4 regions of the Novosphingobium sp. HR1a genome follow, and region 3 is predicted to be linked to each of the others. Evidence: riboswitches for the same ligand, from Rfam matches in the RefSeq annotation. Region 3 holds a riboswitch; each other region holds the start of a gene.
What was found. Region 3 has a riboswitch for cobalamin ahead of HWN72_RS21005 (CbtB-domain containing protein). Riboswitches for the same ligand answer to the same signal wherever they lie in the genome.
Positions count from the first base shown of each region.

Region 1: linked by a shared signal. The riboswitch ahead of cobW (cobalamin biosynthesis protein CobW) and the one ahead of HWN72_RS21005 (CbtB-domain containing protein) in region 3 are both predicted to bind cobalamin.
Region 2: linked by a shared signal. The riboswitch ahead of HWN72_RS13660 (HoxN/HupN/NixA family nickel/cobalt transporter) and the one ahead of HWN72_RS21005 (CbtB-domain containing protein) in region 3 are both predicted to bind cobalamin.
Region 4: linked by a shared signal. The riboswitch ahead of HWN72_RS26040 (TonB-dependent siderophore receptor) and the one ahead of HWN72_RS21005 (CbtB-domain containing protein) in region 3 are both predicted to bind cobalamin.

Region 1 covers NZ_JABXWS010000040.1:6,705-11,374, forward strand. The annotation lists gene HWN72_RS09345 (HAMP domain-containing sensor histidine kinase) at 1-165, shown strand, start outside; gene fahA (fumarylacetoacetase) at 313-1,617, shown strand; cobalamin riboswitch at 1,657-1,899, shown strand; gene cobW (cobalamin biosynthesis protein CobW) at 2,084-3,133, shown strand; gene cobN (cobaltochelatase subunit CobN) at 3,366-4,670, shown strand, end outside.
Region 2 covers NZ_JABXWS010000051.1:19,773-24,442, reverse strand. The annotation lists gene HWN72_RS13665 (flagellin) at 1-652, shown strand, start outside; gene HWN72_RS13660 (HoxN/HupN/NixA family nickel/cobalt transporter) at 838-1,890, opposite strand; cobalamin riboswitch at 2,077-2,320, opposite strand; gene HWN72_RS13655 (nuclear transport factor 2 family protein) at 2,387-2,590, opposite strand; gene HWN72_RS13650 (sigma-70 family RNA polymerase sigma factor) at 2,630-3,301, shown strand; gene HWN72_RS13645 (ribonucleotide-diphosphate reductase subunit beta) at 3,514-4,563, shown strand.
Region 3 covers NZ_JABXWS010000077.1:74,808-79,477, forward strand. The annotation lists gene HWN72_RS20990 (MATE family efflux transporter) at 1-832, shown strand, start outside; gene HWN72_RS20995 (helix-turn-helix domain-containing protein) at 829-1,182, shown strand; gene HWN72_RS21000 (CbtA family protein) at 1,413-2,156, opposite strand; gene HWN72_RS21005 (CbtB-domain containing protein) at 2,167-2,394, opposite strand; cobalamin riboswitch at 2,428-2,559, opposite strand; gene HWN72_RS21010 (histidine phosphatase family protein) at 2,600-3,163, shown strand; cobalamin riboswitch at 3,205-3,460, shown strand; gene HWN72_RS21015 (TonB-dependent siderophore receptor) at 3,644-4,670, shown strand, end outside.
Region 4 covers NZ_JABXWS010000098.1:15,504-20,173, reverse strand. The annotation lists gene HWN72_RS26050 (PepSY domain-containing protein) at 1-156, opposite strand, end outside; gene HWN72_RS26045 (hypothetical protein) at 153-446, opposite strand; gene HWN72_RS26040 (TonB-dependent siderophore receptor) at 449-2,599, opposite strand; cobalamin riboswitch at 2,786-3,030, opposite strand; gene HWN72_RS26035 (hypothetical protein) at 3,175-3,474, shown strand; gene HWN72_RS26030 (sulfotransferase) at 3,586-4,670, shown strand, end outside.

The DNA.
Region 1 (4,670 bases), on a different contig from region 3:
TTCCGCCTCGACGCGGCGCGGGCGCGGGACACCAAGGGCTTCGGCCTAGGCATCCCGACCGCGCACCGGCTGATGGCGCGCTTCGACGGCCAGCTTTCCTTCGCCGCCGCGCCCGAAGGCGGCCTGATCGCGCGCCTGGACGTGCCCCAGCCGCCAATGGGTTGACGAAGATCGTCGTCCCGGACTTGATCCGGGACCGCTGGCGGTCTTTAGATGCGACCTTGCTGGTCTGCACTCATCGAAGGGTGGGCTGTTCACGGCCAGCGGTCCCGGATCAAATCCGGGACGACGAGAGAATATGGAGAGCGACCTGTGAACTGGTGGACCATCGACGAAACCCATGACCCTGCGCGCAAAAGCTGGGTCGAAAGCGCCGACGGCCACCGCGACTTCCCGGTCCAGAACCTGCCCTTCGGTGTGTTCTCGATGGCTGAAACGCCGGGAACTCGGATCGGCGTGGCAATCGGCGACCGGATTCTCGACCTCGGCGCGCTGGCGGCGGCAGGACTCATCCCGCTGAACCTCGCCGAAATCTGCAGCGACGCCAGCATGGCCCGCCTGCTGGCCATTCCCGCGCAAGACCGCCGCGCCCTGCGCCATGCCCTCTCCGACCTGCTCTGCGACGAAGCCAGGCGGCCGGTAATCGACCCCCTGCTGCACCCGGTCGAAGCCTGCATGCTTCACCTGCCCACGCGCATCGGCGACTACACCGACTTCTATGTCGGCATTCATCACGCCAACAACATCGGCCGCCAGTTCCGCCCGGACAACCCGCTGCTGCCCAACTACAAGCACGTGCCGATCGGCTACCACGGCCGCGCGTCCTCGATCCGTCCCTCGGGTGTTCCGGTCGTGCGCCCCACCGGCCAGCGCAAGCCGCCCGAGGCCGATGCGCCGATCTTCGCGCCGACTGCAAGGCTCGACTACGAACTGGAAATGGGCGTCTGGATCGGCCGCGGCAACGACCTCGGCGAGCCTGTTCCGATCACCGATGCTGCGCAGCATATCGCCGGTTTTTGCCTGCTCAACGACTGGTCCGCGCGCGATGTGCAGGGGTGGGAATACCAGCCGCTCGGCCCGTTCCTGTCGAAGAACTTCCACTCGACGATTTCGCCATGGGTCGTCACGCCCGAAGCCCTCGCGCCCTTCCGCGCGGCCCAGCCGCCCCGACCGGAAGGCGACCCGCAGCCCCTGCCCTATCTGTCTGACGCGGATGATCAGGCCCACGGCGCGCTGGGCGTCATGCTGCAGGTCCACCTGACCACGCAGGCCATGCGCAAGGCCGGGCTTCCGCCCCATCGCCTCAGCCACGGCCCGGCGACCAACATGTACTGGACGGTGAACCAGATGGTCGCGCACCATGCATCCAACGGCTGCAACCTGACGCCCGGCGACCTGCTCGGCACCGGCACGATTTCCGCTCCCGAGCGAGAGGGTTTCGGCAGCCTCATGGAATTGTCGCAGGGCGACAAGTCGCCCCTCACCTTGGCCAGTGGCGAGACCCGCACGTTCCTGGAGGACGGCGACGAAATCTCCATCACCGCCACCGCCGCCGCTGACGGCTTCGTTTCCATCGGTTTCGGAGAATGCCGCGCCCGCATCCTTCCGGCACGCTGAAACCAACACTTGCGCCCACCCCTGCCTCCCGGTATCCGCCGGGAACAAGATCGCGCCGGTGCCCCGCAAGGGGCTTAAAAGGGAAGGCGGTGGGAACGGTTCGCCGTTCGAATCCGCAGCTGTCCCTGCAACTGTAAGCGGCGAGCGCGATGCACATCGCCTGTCCCCAGCGGGACGGGCAGCCACTGAGGCCGGACGCTGCGACATGCGAGGCTTCGGGAAGGCCGTGCATCAAGCTGTGACCCGCGAGCCAGGAGACCTGCCGGCGTCTGGTCGCTCTTGCCTTGGTCCAGGGGATGGCCGCGGCACGGTTCACCGTCTGAGCGACGACACGCATGCGGCCCGGGGCCGCGGCGGAGCAGGTCGCCGGGCGTCTTCGCGCCTGTCCGTCGCCCCTGCCCCGCGCCGGCGCGAAAGCGCCGGTACGCCCCGCCGCGAGAAGTCGCCGGCGCGGGAGTTGAGAGCCTTGAGCAAAGTACCCACCACCGTCATCACCGGCTTCCTCGGCGCCGGCAAGACCACGCTGATCCGCCACCTGCTGCAGAACGCGAAGGGCCGCCGCCTCGCCCTCGTCATCAACGAGTTCGGCGACGTTGGCGTCGACAGCGAACTGGTCAAGGGCTGCAACGACGAGGCCTGCCCCGAGGACGATATCCTCGAACTCGCCAACGGCTGCATCTGCTGCACCGTGGCCGACGACTTCCTGCCGACGATGCAGAAGCTGCTCGACCGCGAGACGCCGCCCGACCACATCATCATCGAGACGTCGGGCCTCGCGCTGCCCAAGCCACTGGTCAAGGCCTTCCAGTGGCCGGACATCCGCACCCGCGCGACAGTGGACGGCGTGATCGCCCTGATCGACGCCGATGCCGTCGCCGCCGGTCGCTTCGCCACCGATGAAGAGGCACTCGCCGCCGCCCGCGCCGCCGATCCCAACCTCGACCACGACAGCCCGCTCGAGGAACTGTTCGAGGAACAGTTGGGCTGCGCCGACATGGTCGTTCTCAACAAGACCGACCTCGTCGATGCGGACGTACTGGCCGAAGTGGAAAAGACCGTCGCCGCCGAGACGCGCCCGGGCGTCAAGATCGTGCGCGCGGACCACGGCGCGGTGGATATCGCCGCGCTGCTCGGCATCGTCGCGGCGGCCGAGGACGACCTCGACAGCCGCAAGTCGCACATCGACGGCCTGGCCGACGATCACGACCATGACGACTTCGACACCTTCATCCTGAACGGCGGCGAAATCGCGGACCTCGACGCGCTGCTGGCGGGCCTCAGGGAGCAGATCGCCGCGCATGACGTGCTGCGCGTGAAGGGCATGGTGGCGCTGGCGGGCAAGCCCAGCCGCCTCGTCCTGCAGGGCGTCGGCCCGCGCATCCAGCACTTCTTCGACCGCGCGTGGAAGCTCGAAGAACCGCGCCGCACGCAGCTGGTGGTTATCGGCCAGAAGGGGCTGGACCGCGCGGCCATCGAAGCCGCGCTGGCGGGTGTGCTAGGTTCGGTCCCGGCGTAAGCACAACCATGTACCCCAACCTTCGTCATTGCGAGCGTAGCGCGGCAATCCAGAGCCGCGCAAACCGCCCTGGATTGCTTCGCTGCGCTCGCAATGACGAGCGGTGGGGAGGCGAACCGGCGTTGAACGAAGATCTGCGGCTTCCCCCCCTCCTCCGTCATTGCGAACCCGCGCAGCGGGTGAAGCAATCCAGGGCGGTTCGCACTGCCGTCAGCCCGGCGAGCGCCGCCTGATGCACCTGCTTTCCGCCACCCCGGGCACGATCTCCAACGGCGAGGAGGCGATCGACCTCGACCAGCCGCCGGGCGACGTCGTCATCCTGACGGTGGCGGACAGCGAACTCGCCTGCTTCGCCAAAGCGGCGGCAGGGCTGCCGGAGGGCGCGCCGAGCGTCCGCCTCGCCAACCTGCTGCAGTTGCGGCACCCCTACTCGGTCGATCTCTACGTCGAGAAGGTGATCGCCCACGCAAAATTCGTCTGCGTGGTGCTGCTCGGCGGCAAGAGCTACTGGCCCTACGGCATCGACGAGATCGCCCTGATCGCCCGCGAGAAGGGCATCGCCTTCGCCGCCATCGCCGACGGGCGCGAGGATGATCCGACGCTGACGGTCGCCTCCACCCTCCCCGCCGAGACGGTCGAGCACCTCCGCGACTATCTGCGGCAGGGCGGCAGCGCGAATGCCCTGTCGTTCCTCCGCACCGCCGCGCGGCTGATCGGCGAGGACTGCGGCCAGCCGGACGACCCGGTGCCGGTGGCCGACGCGGGGCTCTATCTGCAAGGCGTGGACCGGCCGAGCTTGGCCGACTTGCGCGCCTCATGGCGTCCCGACGGCCCTGTCGTACTGCTGGTATTCTACCGCGCGCTGATGATCGCGGGCACGCTCGACGCCGTGGACGCGATGGTCGCCGCATTGCAAATGCGCGGGTTCAACGTCGCCGCCGTCCATGTCCGGGCGCTGCGAGAGCCTTTCGCGATCGACTGGCTCGGCGGCCTGATGACCGAGATTGCGCCCGACGTGATCGTCAATGCCACCAGCTTCGCCTCCTCTTCCTCGGGCGAGCCGCGCGTCGGCGGGGTGCTCGAACGCGCCGACTGCCCGATCCTGCAGGTCGCCTTCGCGGGTGTCGAGGAGGCCGACTGGCAGGCCGCCGCACGCGGCCTCGGCCCACGCGATCTGGCGATGAACGTGGCGCTGCCCGAACTCGACGGCCGCCTGTTCACCCGCGCCGTCGCCTTCAAGGCGGCCGAACGCTTCGACGACGTGACGAAGTGCGGCATCGTCGTCCCCCGCGTCGCGCCGGACCGGGTGGCCTTCGTCGCCCACCTCGCCGCCAACTGGGCGAGCCTGCGCCGCACCGTGCCCGCGCAGCGCAAGGTGGCGCTGGTGCTCGCCAACTATCCCAACCGCGACGGGCGGATCGGCAATGGCGTCGGCCTCGACACGCCCGCCAGCGCGGCCTCGATCCTCTCCAGCCTTCGTGCCGCCGGATACGATACCGGCGGCGCGCCCGAGGACGGGCAGGCGCTGATGCGGCTG
Region 2 (4,670 bases), on a different contig from region 3:
CGGCATGAGCCAAGGCATCCGCAACGCCAACGACGGCATCTCGCTGGCCCAGACCGCCGAAGGCACGCTGTCGGAAGTCGGCAACATGCTGCAGCGCGTGCGCGAACTGGCGATCCAGTCGGCCTCGGGCACTTACCAGACCTCGGACCGCGCGGCGATGCAGCAGGAAGTCTCGGCGCTGACCACGCAGATCAACGACAGCTTCACGCAGGCCAAGTTCAACGGCAACACGCTGATCTCGACCACCGCCGGCGCCGACCTCACCTTCAACATCCAGACCGGTTCGCAGGGCGGCCAGCAGGTCGGGCTGACCTCCAAGGCGATCGACGGCACCAAGGTTTCGGCGACCGCCCTCGACGTGACCGACGCCACGAAGGCGGCGACCACGCTTACCAACGTCGATGCCGCGCTGTCGGACGTCAACGCCACCCGCGCCTCGCTGGGTGCCGGCCAGAACCGCCTCGAATCGGCGATCAACAACCTGACCAACACCACCACCAACTTGTCCGACGCCCGCAGCCGTATCGAGGACGCCGACTACTCGGCCGAAACCACCGCGATGGCCAAGGCGCAGATCCTCAGCCAGGCATCCACCGCGATGCTCGCACAGGCCAACCAGAGCCAGCAGAACGTCCTCTCGCTGCTGCGCTGATAACGGACTGAAATATAGAACCTTCCTATCCCGGAAGGTTCGGAAAGCCCGGTGGTTCCCCATGACCGCCGGGCTTTCTTGCGTGGTAAAAGACCCACCCCCAGCCCCTCCCGCAAGCGGGAGGGGAGCAGAAAGGGATTGCCCTCCCGCAAGCGGGAGGGGGGCGAGACTTGCTCGTTTACGCCCTAGTCGCAGCGGGGTGGGCTGGCCGCCGCCCCCACTTCCACCGTGTCCAGACCGCCCCAGCGGTACACGGCCCAGCTCAGCAACCAGCACACCACGAACAGGCCGACGATCAGGAAGCCCAGCGTGTTGAACTGCTCCGAAAGCGAGGCCGCCCCGGACCACACGCCGCCCTCCAGCCCGAATTTGTCCGACAGCAGCGCGGCGGTCTGGATCGAGCCGATCACCAGCGCCACCATGGCCGAGATCGCGGTGATGACGATGTTGTAGTAGAGCTTGCGGATCGGCTTGACGAAGGCCCATTCGTAGGCCCCCAGCATGATGACGCCGTCGGCGGTGTCGAGCAGGGCCATGCCCGCCGCGAACAGCACCGGGAACACCAGCACCGACCCCAGCGAAACGCCGTCCGCCGCATGCGCGCCCGAGAGGCCGAGGATGGCGACTTCGGTGGCGGTGTCGAAACCGAGGCCGAACAGGAAGCCGAGCGGCGCCATGTGCCAGGCATGGCGCACCAGCCGGAACACGGGGCGCAGGATTCGCGCGATCAGCCCGCGTCCGGCGAGCAGCATGTCGAGGTCTTCCTCGGCATAGGTCCCGCCGCGCCGCACCTCGACGAAGCGTTGCCAGACCCCGCGCAGGATCGCGAGATTCATGATCGCGATCAGGAACAGGAAGCAGGCGGAAATGATCGTCGCGATCACCCCGCCCGAACGGCCGAATGCCTCGAAATCATCGAGAGTGCCTGCTGCCAGCGCGATGGTGGTCGCGGCGATCAGGACGATGGCGGAATGGCCGAGCGCAAACCAAAGGCCCACGGTGATCGGGCGCTGGCCTTCCTGCATCAACTTGCGAGTGACGTTGTCGATGGCGGCGATGTGGTCGGCGTCCACCGCGTGGCGCAGGCCGAGGCTCCAGGCGAGGAGGGCGGTGCCCAGCATCACCGGGCTGGCGTGGAACAGGCTGAACGCCCAGCCCCAGACGACCAGGTTGGCGGCGACGAGCAGAAAAAAGAGCACGGTTATCCGGCTCTTGAGAGAGGTTTTCGCGGGCGACATCGGCGTTCTGATCCGTCTTCGCGTCAGCGACCTGACGGGGGCGTGCCGCGCACTCGGCGCGGTCGGCACGGGAGGCCCCGGACGGACGCGGCAGCGCCCGGCGTCCCTCGCGCCGATGCGGCCCCCGCCGCACGTTGCGTCGCTCAGACGGAAGTTACCGTGCCGCGGCCATCCCCTGGACCAAGGCAAGAGCGACCGGACGCAGGCAGGTCTCCTGGCTCGCGGGTCATCGCTTGATGCATGGCCTTCCCGTGGCCTCGCATGTCGCAGCGTCCGGCCCAGTGGCTGCCGGCGACCACCTTCGGGGCACCGGCCTATGCATCGCGCTCGCCACTTACAGTTGCAGGGACAGCCCCGGATTCGGATGAGAACATCCTCACCGCGTTCCCTTTTAAGCCCCTTGCGGGGCACCGGCGCGATCTTTCGCCGAAATGCTCAAGGTGAACGCTTCGGCGCGGCCTTCCTAATCGCGCGCCTGCTCCGCCGCAAGAGGGGGCTATTCGGCGATGTTCATCGCGTATGTGCGCCGGGCGAAGCGCCAGCGGCCGTCGTGGCGGACGAGGTCGTCGAAGTAGCGGGCGGCGAATTTCATCACCTTGCCCTCGATCCGGGCGATCTCGCGTACGTGGCAGCGGCCCTCGGCGGTGTCGCCCGAAACCTGGATCGCGCCTGGCATGGCGAAAAAGACCATCGCGTCCATCGTGGCGAACAGGTCGTCCCAAGTGCGCGAGAGGGCTTCGTGGTCCGCCGCTTCCTGCCGATGGTCAAGTGGCCGGCTTGGCACGTTCACGGCACCGGGCGTCCGGGGATCGAACTGGAGGATCTGGTGGAGGTCGGCCTCGTCGCGCTCACCGAATGCGCGCAGAAACACGATCTGCCGACCGAGGACGGCTTCGCCGCCTATGCCAAGATGCGGGTGCGGGGGGCGATGGTCGATCTTGTGCGCCGCAACGTGCAGGGCACGCGCGGCACGTCCGAGCGCCGCCGCATGCTGGCGCACAAGGAGACGCAGCTTCGGGGCTGGCTCGGCCGCGATCCCCGGCCTGACGAACTGGCGCAGGCGATGGGCATGGGCGAGGGTGAGTTGGTCTCGCTGCAGGATGCTGCCCGCCCGATGCGTTTCGAGCCGATCGATGAGGTCTATTCCGACCAGTGGATGACTTTCGCGACGGAAACGCCTGACAGCTTCGCGATGCTGGTCGACGCCGAGATGCGCGGCGCGGTCATCGCGGCGATCACCGACCTGCCGGACCGGCTCAAGCTGATCGTGCAGCTCTACTTCGTGGAGGAACTGAACCTCGCCGAGATCGCCGAGGTCTTGCAAGTTTCGATCCCGCGCGTGCATCAGCTGAAAGCGCAGGCGATCGACAAGCCGCGAGAGAGCCTGAAAGGCGTCGCCGAAGTCCTCTGACCGGCACAATCCGGGGATTCATGCGAGGGCGGCGAAATTAATCACACCCACAACCCCTTGGGGCTGCACTTTTTCCTTGCCCCCACATATTCCTGTGGGAAGATGATTCACGCACTCGATTTGCGCGCGATCTTGCCTATCTCTGGCCTTTCCGCCCAAGCGTGAAAGCGTTGTGGGCGAACGCAATTTCAGACGATCCACCGGAGCCGCCCATGTCCCTTCTCGAAGCCCGCAAGACCTACAAGCCCTTCGAATATCCCTGGGCTTACGACTACTGGAAGATCCAGCAGCAGGTCCACTGGCTGCCCGAGGAAGTGCCTCTGGGCGAGGACTGCCGCGACTGGGTGCAGAACATCTCGGATCATGAGCGCAACCTGCTCACCCAGATCTTCCGCTTCTTCACGCAGGCCGACGTGGAAGTGCAGGACTGCTACCATGAGAAGTACGCGCGCGTCTTCAAGCCGACCGAGATCAAGATGATGCTCACCGCCTTCTCCAACATGGAGACGGTGCACATCGCGGCCTATTCGCACCTGCTCGACACCATCGGCATGCCCGAGAGCGAGTACGGCGCGTTCCTTGAGTACTCGGAACTCAAGGACAAGCACGACTACCTGCAGAAATTCGGCGTCGACAACGACGAGGACATCGCCCGCACACTGGCGATGTTCGGCGGCTTCACCGAGGGCGTGCAGCTGTTCGCCAGCTTCGCGATGCTGATGAACTTCCCGCGCTTCAACAAGATGAAGGGCATGGGCCAGATCGTCTCGTGGTCGGTGCGTGACGAATCGCTGCACTGCGAAGGCATCATCAAGCTATTCCACGCCTTCTGCGAAGAGCGTGGCTGCCTCACCAAGGCGGTGAAGGACGATATCGCCGATCAGTGCCAGACCACGATCCGTCTCGAGGACAACTTCATCGACCTGGCGTTCGAGCTGGGCCCGGTGCCGGGCATGACGCCCAAGGATATCAAGAAGTACATCCGCTACATCGCCGATTGGCGCCTTGGCCAGCTGGGCATGAAGCCGATCTACCTGATCGAGGATCACCCGCTGCCCTGGTTGCAGCCGCTGCTCAACGGCGTCGAGCACGCCAACTTCTTCGAGACCCGTTCGACGGAATATTCGAAGGGCGCCACCCGCGGCGACTGGAACACCGTGTGGGCCAACTTCGACTCGCGCAAGAAGGTGCGCGCGAACGACGAGCCGCTGGTGGACGATGGTTCTGAGCCCGGCCTGTTCGGCGAAGTGGCGGCGGAGTAAGTCGTATCGGATCGGGAATGGGGGCAATTTTTCCTCCATTCCCGCCGGATTGGGGCTCATTCCTCGTATTTCGCCGGATGTTTCCGGCCTCCCGCAGCGGGTAGCTC
Region 3 (4,670 bases):
GCCGCTGCTGATCTTTGGCTTCGGCCCGGTCCCTGCGCTCGGCATCGCCGGGGGCGGCGCCGCGCTACTCGTCTATTACGCCGCTGGCACGCTGGCGATGGCCTGGCATATCCTGAGCGGTCGCAACCCCGTCCGCTTCGTGAGGGCGCCGCTGCGCCGCGACCTGATCGTCGGACTACTGCGCGTGGGCGGTCTTTCGGCGCTCAATTCGGTGCAGACGAACCTCGTCATCGCCGGGACCACGGCGCTCGTCGCCTCGGGCGCGGGGCTCGCCGCCGTGGCCGGGTACGGGACCGGGGTGCGCCTGGAGTACCTGCTGATCCCGCTCGTGTTCGGGATCGGCGCGCCGCTGATTGCGCTCGTCGCCACCAATCTGGGAGCGGGACAGGTCGCCCGCGCACGGCGTATCGCGCTGACGGGGGCGGCCTTGGCATTCATGGCGTCGGAGACGGTCGGTCTCGTCGCGGCAGCTTTTCCGGCGGCGTGGATGGGCCTGTTCACGCATGACCCGCAGATCGTGCGCCTCGGCAGTTCCTACCTGCGCCTGGTCGGGCCGTTCTACGGCTTCTTCGGCGTCGGCCTTGCCCTCTATTTCGCGTCGCAGGCTGCCGGGCGATTGCGCTGGCCGATTGCGGGCGCCACCGCCCGGCTCATCGTGGCGGTGGGGGGAGGGTTCCTCGTCCTGCGTTACACCGGATCGCTCACGGCCCTGTTCGTGTGCATGAGCGTGGCGCTGGCGGCATACGGTCTCCTGGTTCTCATCCCCGTGGGACTGCGTCCCTGGGCAGGGGAGGAAGGCACCGGCGCAGATGGCGAAGCGGTCAGGGCATGAGCCCTGAGGGGGCTCTCGAACACCGGGAACATCCCGCGGATGTCCTGTCTCTCGTCGAGAAGCGATGGCTGCTCCGCATTGTCGATGCGCTTTCGAATGGGCCTCTTCGTTTCAGCGACATCCGGCGACGGCTGCCGCGCATCAGCGCGAAAATGCTGACGCTGCGCTTGACCGAGATGCACGCGCTCGCGCTCATCGAAATGGTGGTGCATTCTCGTTTGGAGGTGCGGGCCTACGAACTGACGATGCGTGGTCAGATGCTGCACAAGGTCTTGAGAGTCGTGCGAGAGCTGGAGCAGGGCGGCCTCGTCGTCGACCGGAGTTGTCGTATTCAAAGGAAGGGTACCTGAATGAAAGGGCCGTCAATGTGTCTCGACGCGCGAATATAGCTCGAGAAGGCTAAGTCTTGGAGGCGAGAGGGCTCCTCCGGTCGAGACGGTTGTCCGCCAGCGAAGTGCTAAGCCGCCAAGGGACAATTTTTGCCAAAGGTCGCCGGGCGAGGATGGCACCAGCCCTTCGGCCACGCGCCCATTTCTGCCGCTCGGCCACTTCGAGGAATGTCCTAAAAGCCGCCGTTCAACTATGCTGCTCGTTCACGCCTCAGCACGCGCTCCGCCCAAGCTCCGAAGGCGATACCGATCGTGGCCCACATCAGAAGCTGTGTGGCGATAGAAGCGATACGGAAGTTCCATAGCAGTGTGGCTGGGAAATCGCCCGGGACCTCGTTGATCGGGGGCAATAGCAATTGGCCCAGAGCGACGATTGCGATGTATAGCCCTGTCGCGAACAGTGTTGCGTCGAACCCGCGGCGGCCGCGAGCAAAGGTTGCCCGAGCCTTGCCGGCCATCACGGCCGCGCCGAGCGACAGGGCGATCATGGCGAAGTATGCGGCGGTGCGCAGCCCGACCGTTTCGTGTTTGCCGACAGCAGGCGGCGTCTGCGGGTATTTGAGCGCGGGCACGATCACGATGAGAAGAAACGCGAGGCCGGCGAGGAGCAGCGACAGGCTGCGTGGTCCGATCATGCCGAACCGCCCGTAGCCATAGGCAAAAACCAGAGAGAAGACACCTCCGACTGCAGCGCCATACAGCGCCAAAGCTGTCAGCAGCCCGGCACTCTTCTGTATGTCGCGGGACACCAGTTCCTCTTCCTCGCTGTCTCCCGCAGGCTCGCTCATATGGTGCGCCGCGTGAGCGGCGTGCGATTCCTCGTAGCCAATCGCGAGATCGATTTGCGGTTCGGCGAAAGCGCGCGCGAACAGCGTGGAGAGGAGCGCCGCGAGAATGCCGGCCAGCATTCCGCGCCACAACAGGTCCTTGGTCATGTGCCTGCGATCAGTGGCAGGGGAAGCCGAGAAGGTGACGCCCATCGTGGACGAACTCGTGTACATACATGCCCTTGAAGAGCGCGTAGGCGCCCTGCTCGGTGCTCACGAAATAGAGGAAGATGAGCGCCAGAAGCATGCCGAGTACGGCCCAGGGAGCGATGTCTGCGAGCGGAATGGCGCTGCGGCCCTGCACCGGGATGAAAGCGTCGTCGAAAAGCGCGGCGTTCGATGCCATGTCATGCTCCTTCAAGGGTCTCGCGCCCTGAAAACGGATTATCCCGGTTGAAGGTCTGGCTCTCGACGCCCTGCGAAGGCTTCGATTACAGTGGCGCGACCGCGCCGGAATTGCACCGGCTTCTTCAACCAGAAGGTTCGCGCCACTTAAGACCCGGCGAACCGTTCCGTCAACGCTTCCGGAGGTCACCCTGGCAACTTCGCTAATGCTGCTTTGCGCGAGCGCCACGGCATTCAGTCGCAGCGGCGGATTTGCAGGACCGCAAGACGGGCTGGACGAGGCTGGGCGACGCGATGCCGGCCGAATCGTGCTTCCGAGGAGATTTGGAGAAATCGCCTATTGCAGTCCCGCCGTGTCGGCGCAGCAAACGGCACAGGCGATGGGCTGCACGACGCAGATTGAGCCGCTGCTTGCCGACCTCGACAACGGTGAGTGGTCGGGATTGTCATTCGCTGCAATCGAGGAAGCAGAACCCGGGGCGCTCATGGCATGGCTGCAAGCCCCCGAAGGCGGCGCGAAAGGCGGCGAATCGCTTGATGCTGCCTGCGCGCGCATCGCGCCCTGGCTCGACCGTCTCGCCGAACAGAATACGCCAGTCCTTGCCGTTACGCATCCGATGCTCGTGCGCGCCATTCTTGCACAGACGCTTGGCCTTCCGGTAGCGACAACGCTGTCGATCGATCTGGCGCCGCTTTGCCGTGTCATGCTGTCTTTCAATGGCGAATGGCGGCTGCAATCGCTGGGCGCAGGATCTGCTATTGCGAATTGAGATCAATGCGGATAACGCCCGCCGTGTTCGGTTGCTTCGGCAGCCGGTCTGATCGCATCGGTGCCTTGAGAAAGGCTTAAAAGGGAACGCGGTGAGGATGGGCCGATACCCTCGGCTCGCCCGAATCCGAGGCTGTCCCTGCAACTGTGAGCGGCGAGCGCGATGTACATGTGCGGACGGGCAAGGCTCGTGCCGCCAGCCACTGGGCCGGACGCTAACTCCTGCGAGGCCTGGGAAGGCCGTGCATCAAGCTGTGACCCGCAAGCCAGGAGACCTGCCGAAGCACCGGTCGCTCTTGCCTGATCCAGGGGATGGTCTCGGCACGGTTAGTTTTCTCCGTCTGAGCGACGAGAATGCGGCGGGGGGCCGCATCGGTGTCGTGCGTCGGCCGCCTTTTTGGGGTGTCCGGCTGCCGTGCGCGCCGACCGTTCGCGCGGAAGCCTCCTGCCCGGTGTTGCCTGGCGCCCCGGGGGGAATGACTTGAAACCGACGACCAAGGCCGGACTGCTTGCCGGCGCATTCGCGCTGATGCCGGTCCCGATGCTGGCTCATGCCGCCGAAACCGATAACGCCGACGATCCGATCGTCGTCACCGGCAAGGGCGGCGCCTACAACGCCACCCGCTCGAACAGCGCGACACGCACCGACACGCCGCTCCTCGAAGTGCCGCAGTCGGTGACGGTACTGACCCGGCAGGTCGTGGAGGACCTTCAGGCCAACCGCGTCGAGGACGTACTGGCCTATGCGGGCGGCATCACGCGCGGCAACAACTTCGGCGGCACCGGCCTGACCGACTACAACCTGCGTGGCTTCACCCCATCTGAGTATTTCCGCAACGGTTTCCCGATGAACCGCGGCTATCCGCCTGCGCCCGATTCGATCGCGGTGGAGCGCGTGGACGTGCTGCGCGGCCCGGCCGCCCTGCTTTACGGCCGCGGCGATCCGGGTGGCACCTTCAACATCGTCTCGCGCGTGCCTTCGGATCGGACGGCGCAGACTGTCAGCGGCCGGATCGACAGCTTCGGCGGATGGCGCGGCACCGTGGATGCCACCGGCCCTGTCGATAGCGGTCGGACCGTACGCTATCGCCTTGGCGCGGCGGTGGAAGGCGGTGACACCTTCCGCGACCATGTCCAGTCCGACCGCATCGTGGTTGCCCCTGTGGTCGCCTGGGATGCCTCCTCTGACCTGACCTTCACGCTTGGCGGCGAATTGGTGCAGGTTAAGACACCGCTCGATCGCGGCAATCCCGCCTTCCGCAACCAGCTTGCGATCGCCATCCCTTCCTCCCGGTTCTTCGGAGAGCCATCGGTTGGCCGCTGGCGCGTGCGTAACGGGCTCGGCAACATCGTCGCCGACTACAAGCTGGGCCGGGACTGGAAGCTGCGTGCGGGGATGCAATATTACAACGGCGAACTGGGCGGCCCCGGCATCCAGGCCTCCAGCGTGCGCGCCGATGGCCGCACCCTGGTGCGGACCTACAGCGAACGGACGCTGAGATGGCGTG
Region 4 (4,670 bases), on a different contig from region 3:
GACGGGAGAGCGCAGTTCGGGCGTCGTCCAGAGATTGATCTCGGTGTAGAACAACGCCAGCGATCCCGTCAGCAGGACGCCGAACAGCACCCAGCCCAGCAGCAGCCCGCACCAGGTATGAAGCCAGCCCATCGACTGGCGCAGGGTGTCCTTCACCGCCCCAGCCCCAGCAGCAGGCCCATGGGCAGCGCCGTGCCCACGAGCAGTTCGCACCAGATGCGCGTGACGCTGCGGACCGCGAAGGCCCGCAGGATCACCGCGACGAACACCATGAAGGCAAGGCAGGTGGCGAGGATGTTCGCGTCCACGCCGTCCATCGGCAGCACGCGTACGGCTGCGCCGATCCACGCGTAGCACAGCGCGTAGGCGCCGACGGTGGCCGCCAGCACGCGCGCGGCGATCGCGCGCCAGTTCGGCTCTCGCCCTGGCTTCGGCCTCCCCGCCACGGTCAGAACCGCTGCTCGAAGGTGACCGCGACGCTGCGCGGCTCACCTAGGACCCACTGCGAGGTGGAGTAGCTGTTCTGGACGTAGATCCTGTCGAAGACGTTGCGCAAGTTGAGCGTCACGCTCGTCTTCTCTGCAAGGTCGTAGCGGGCCGAGGCATCGACCAGCGTATAGGCCGGGATGCGCCGGGTATTGGCGGCGTCGGAGTACCGCTTGCCGACATACCGCAGGCCCGCGTCCAGATGCAGCGGCTGCACCGGCCGCCATGACAGCCACAGGTTGGCCGCCTTTTCCGCGACGCCGATGGGCATGTTGCCGTCCCGGCTGACCAGCGCGGTGTCGACCAGTTCGTCGAAGTCGTCGTACCGCGCGTTCAGGATCGTGCCGTTGGCGAGCACGCTGAATTCCTTCGTCACCGCCAGTCCGAACGAGGCCTCGACGCCGTAGGAAGATTGCTGTCCGACCTGCACCGACACCGTGGGATCGTTGGCGGATCGGGTCAGGATCTTCTTCTTGACGATGCGATAGCCCGACAGCGTGAACTCGCCGCGTCCGTCCAGGAAAGTCGCTTTGACCCCGGCCTCCCACTGGCGCCCGGTGGAAACGTCGAAGGTGGTCTGCGCCAGCGTCGCCGTGAGGAACGCCGTCACCGGGTCCGCCGCCGCCGAATACTGCGCATAGAGCGAGATCGTGTCGCTGGGGTTGTAGACCAGCCCCGTGCGCCAGCTGGTGCTCGGATAGCGGGCGGTGTAGTCCGCCGCCGGATCGAGGGCATCGTGCCGCTCGGTCTTCGGACGGTCATAGCGCAGCCCCGTCACCAGTGAGAGCCGGTCGGACAGCGAGAGCCGGCTTTCGCCGAACAGCGCCCATTGCTGCACATCGGTCTTGTACTTGTAGCGGGTGCCGAATGTGCCGTCGAGGAACGTGCCCGGCGTATAGTCGCAAGGATCGACGAGGTCGAAGCGGCTGTTGGGCGAACTGTCGGTGCGCAGCAGCGAGCCGGTGTTGTACTCGCCGCCCAGGCTCAGGCGGTGGTCCATGCCAAGCAGTGTATGATCGAACACCGCGTTGAAGCGGTCGCCCCACTGTTTCGTCTTGTAGACAATCTCCAGATAGCTCGAGCGGCGGATCTGGTCGCCGGACCAGGCATAGCCCTCGGCATTGCGCCAGTGCTTGAAGCCGGTGAGATAGTAGGCGACGTTGGTGATCGTCACCCCCTCGGCCGGTGTCCATTCGGCCTTGGCCTGGGTCCAGGCATCGTCGAAACGCAGCGAGCGGTCGGCGATGTTGTAGTTCTTCTTGCGGATGTCCCGCACCAGCTTGCCGTCTCGCAGCGGAGTGCCGTACCAGATCGTCGGGTCGAGGTCGGCGCGGTCGTGCGTCAGCGTCAGCACGAGGTCGTCGCGCGCCTGCCAGCGCAGCGCCGCCGAAAGCGCAAGACTGCGCGATTGCCCGCGCTCCATCCACCCGTCCGAACGGTTGTAGCTGAGATCGACGCGGTACGAGAGCCTGTCTCCGATCGGCCCGCCGATCCCGCCCGCCGCCGCATAAGTATCGAACGAACCGCCGCTGAGACGGACCTCGCCTTCGAACTGCTCGGTATTGGGCTTCTTGCGCACGACGTTGATCGCGCCGCCGATGCCGCCCTCTCCATAGAGGACCGAGGCCGCACCGCGCAGGACCTCGATCCGCTCGGCCATCCACGGGTCGGCGGGGAAGGTCTGCGTGGTCGTCGTGTAGACGCGCATCCCGTCGTAGAGCTGCATCACCGAGGTGTAGCCGGTGAACCCGCGCGAACTCAGCGAGTAACCGAAGGCCGAGCTGTTGTTGATGAGCCCCGGCGCGCGCGCGGCTGCGGCAACCACGGTGCGGTCGCCCAGGCTGCGGATCATCTCCCTGGTGATGACGTCGACGCTGGCCGGCGTCTGCATCGGCGTGAGGCCGAGGCGGCTGGAGGCGTCGGCCTGCTGGCCGAGTTGCAGGACACCCGCCTTGCGCGCGGTGACGACGATGTTGCCCGCATCCGTGTTATTGGCATTCTCCGGCGCCGTCTCGGCGGCTTCCTGCGCCTCAGCCGAAGTCGCGGACATGCCAAGCATGCAGAATGACGCGCCCGAAGCGATCAGGCCGGAAAGAAGCGATCTCGTATTCATGTTGTAACCCCCGTTGCGTTTCCCAGTCGAACGGACAGGTTCCCGCGCAAGGGACGTCCCCCGCGCGGGCGCAGCGGCGGGAAGCGGGCGCGAACGAGCGACCGGCGAAACCCGCCGTTGCGGCCTGGCCGCAAGTTCGTCGCTCAGACGGAGTACACCGTGCCGCGGCCATCCCCTGGACCAAGGCAAGAGCGACCGGACGCTGGCAGGTCTCCTGGCTAACGGGTCGTCGCGCGATGCACGGCCTTCCCAGGCCTCGCAGGAGTTAGCGTCCGGCCCAGTGGCTGCGGCAGGGCACATTGGCCTGCCGCGATATGCATCGCGCTCACCGCTTACAGTTGCAGGGACAGCCTCGGCTTCGAGGGGTAGCCCCTCTCACCGCGTTCCCTTTTAAGCCCCTTTCGGAAGGCACCAACGCGATCGTGTCCCCCTTTTCGGAGGGACGGGCGGGGGATTATTCGCTGCGCGCACGATTTGCAAGCCGTTCGCGTGGGGCCTTCCGAAAGCCCGTCCTGCGAGTTTTCGGTTGCAACCTTGCTTTTCATTTTGGGCAACCCGTGCAATTTGCGGTGCCGATGACTGATCCACGACTCACCCTGATGGAAGCCATAGCCACGCGAAAGTTCGTGACGGCGCGCTACAACGGCAACACGATCACGCTTGCCCCGCACATGCTGTTCGAAAGGCACGGCGATCTTGTCGTCAGTGCCATGAACCCCGCGAAGGCACGCCGCAGCGACGAGGAGCCGGGTCTCGGCCAGTTCAAGCTGGCGGGCCTCTCGTCGATGGAACTGCTGAACGAGCACTTCGAGCCTCTGCCCTCGTACGACGGTACGCCCCCGCGCAGCGATGATTCCCTGATCCTTTCGGTCTGATCGCCCGATATCGCCAAGGTGATCGGCGGGTAGCTTCTAAAGTGTGCCCCATGTCTTCATGATCCCTTCCGAACGCCGCGCGATGACGCGGCACGGGATGAGGGAGAAGACATGCAGGCGCAGGACATCGTCGCAGCGGCAAGCGAACGGACCGGATTGAGCGACTTCGGCGATCCCGCGATCCTCGAAGGGCTTGGCGTGCTGCTGAAGTCCTACGAGGACGAAGCCAGATTTACTGAAGCCGGGATGGCGCGATCGGTCGATGCACTAGTCGCCGCGATGGCGAACCGGATGCGGGTGGAAGACTGGCTGGCGCGCCACCCCGAACTTCTGGAGCGCCCGGTCGAGAAGCCGCTGTTCGTCTTCGGCCTTCCGCGCACCGGCACCACGCTGGCGATCAACCTGCTGGAAGCCGACCCGGCGCGCCGCGCGTTCCTGCGCTGGGAAGCGTTCGATTCGGTGCCGCCGCCGCTGGTGCAGGAACTTCACGCCGGTCCCCGTCACGATGCCTGCCAGACGCGAACGCTGCAGGGGCTGAAGTACGCGCCGCAGATCGCCGCGATCCATTACGAGGAGGCCGACAGCCCGACCGAGTGCCAGTTCGCCATGGCGCCGTCGTTCTGCGCGCAGCTCTACGATTCCCAGGCGGACATTCCGGGCTACCACCGCTGGTTCCTGGACGAGGCCGACTACGCGCCCGCCTTCCGCTACGAAAAGCGGCTGCTGCAGCTGCTTCAGGCCAATGCCCCGGGGCGCTGGACGCTCAAGAACCCCTGGCACCCGTTGTTCCTCGATGCCCTGACGGCCGAGTTTCCTGACGCGCAACTGGTCATGACGCACCGCGATCCGGTCGAAGTGCTGGGCTCGGCCTGCAGCCTCGTCAAGGAAGTGCGGCGGATGTACAGCGATCAGGTCGATCTTCGGGCCATCGGAGAGAATCTGTTGGAGACGTTCGACCTGATGATCGCGCGGTCGAACGCCTTTCGTGCGAAGCACGGGCACGATGCGATCTTCGACGTGCAGTATCGCGATCTGGTGCGCGACCCGCTCGCCACGGCGCAGGGCATCTACGAAAGGTTCGACGAGCCTTTCACGCCGCAAGCCCGCGCAGCCATGGAAGCCTACCTGGCTGCAAACCCCAAGGGCAAGCACGGCAAGCACGAATATGACCTGGCCGAATTCGGCCTCAGCCGCGA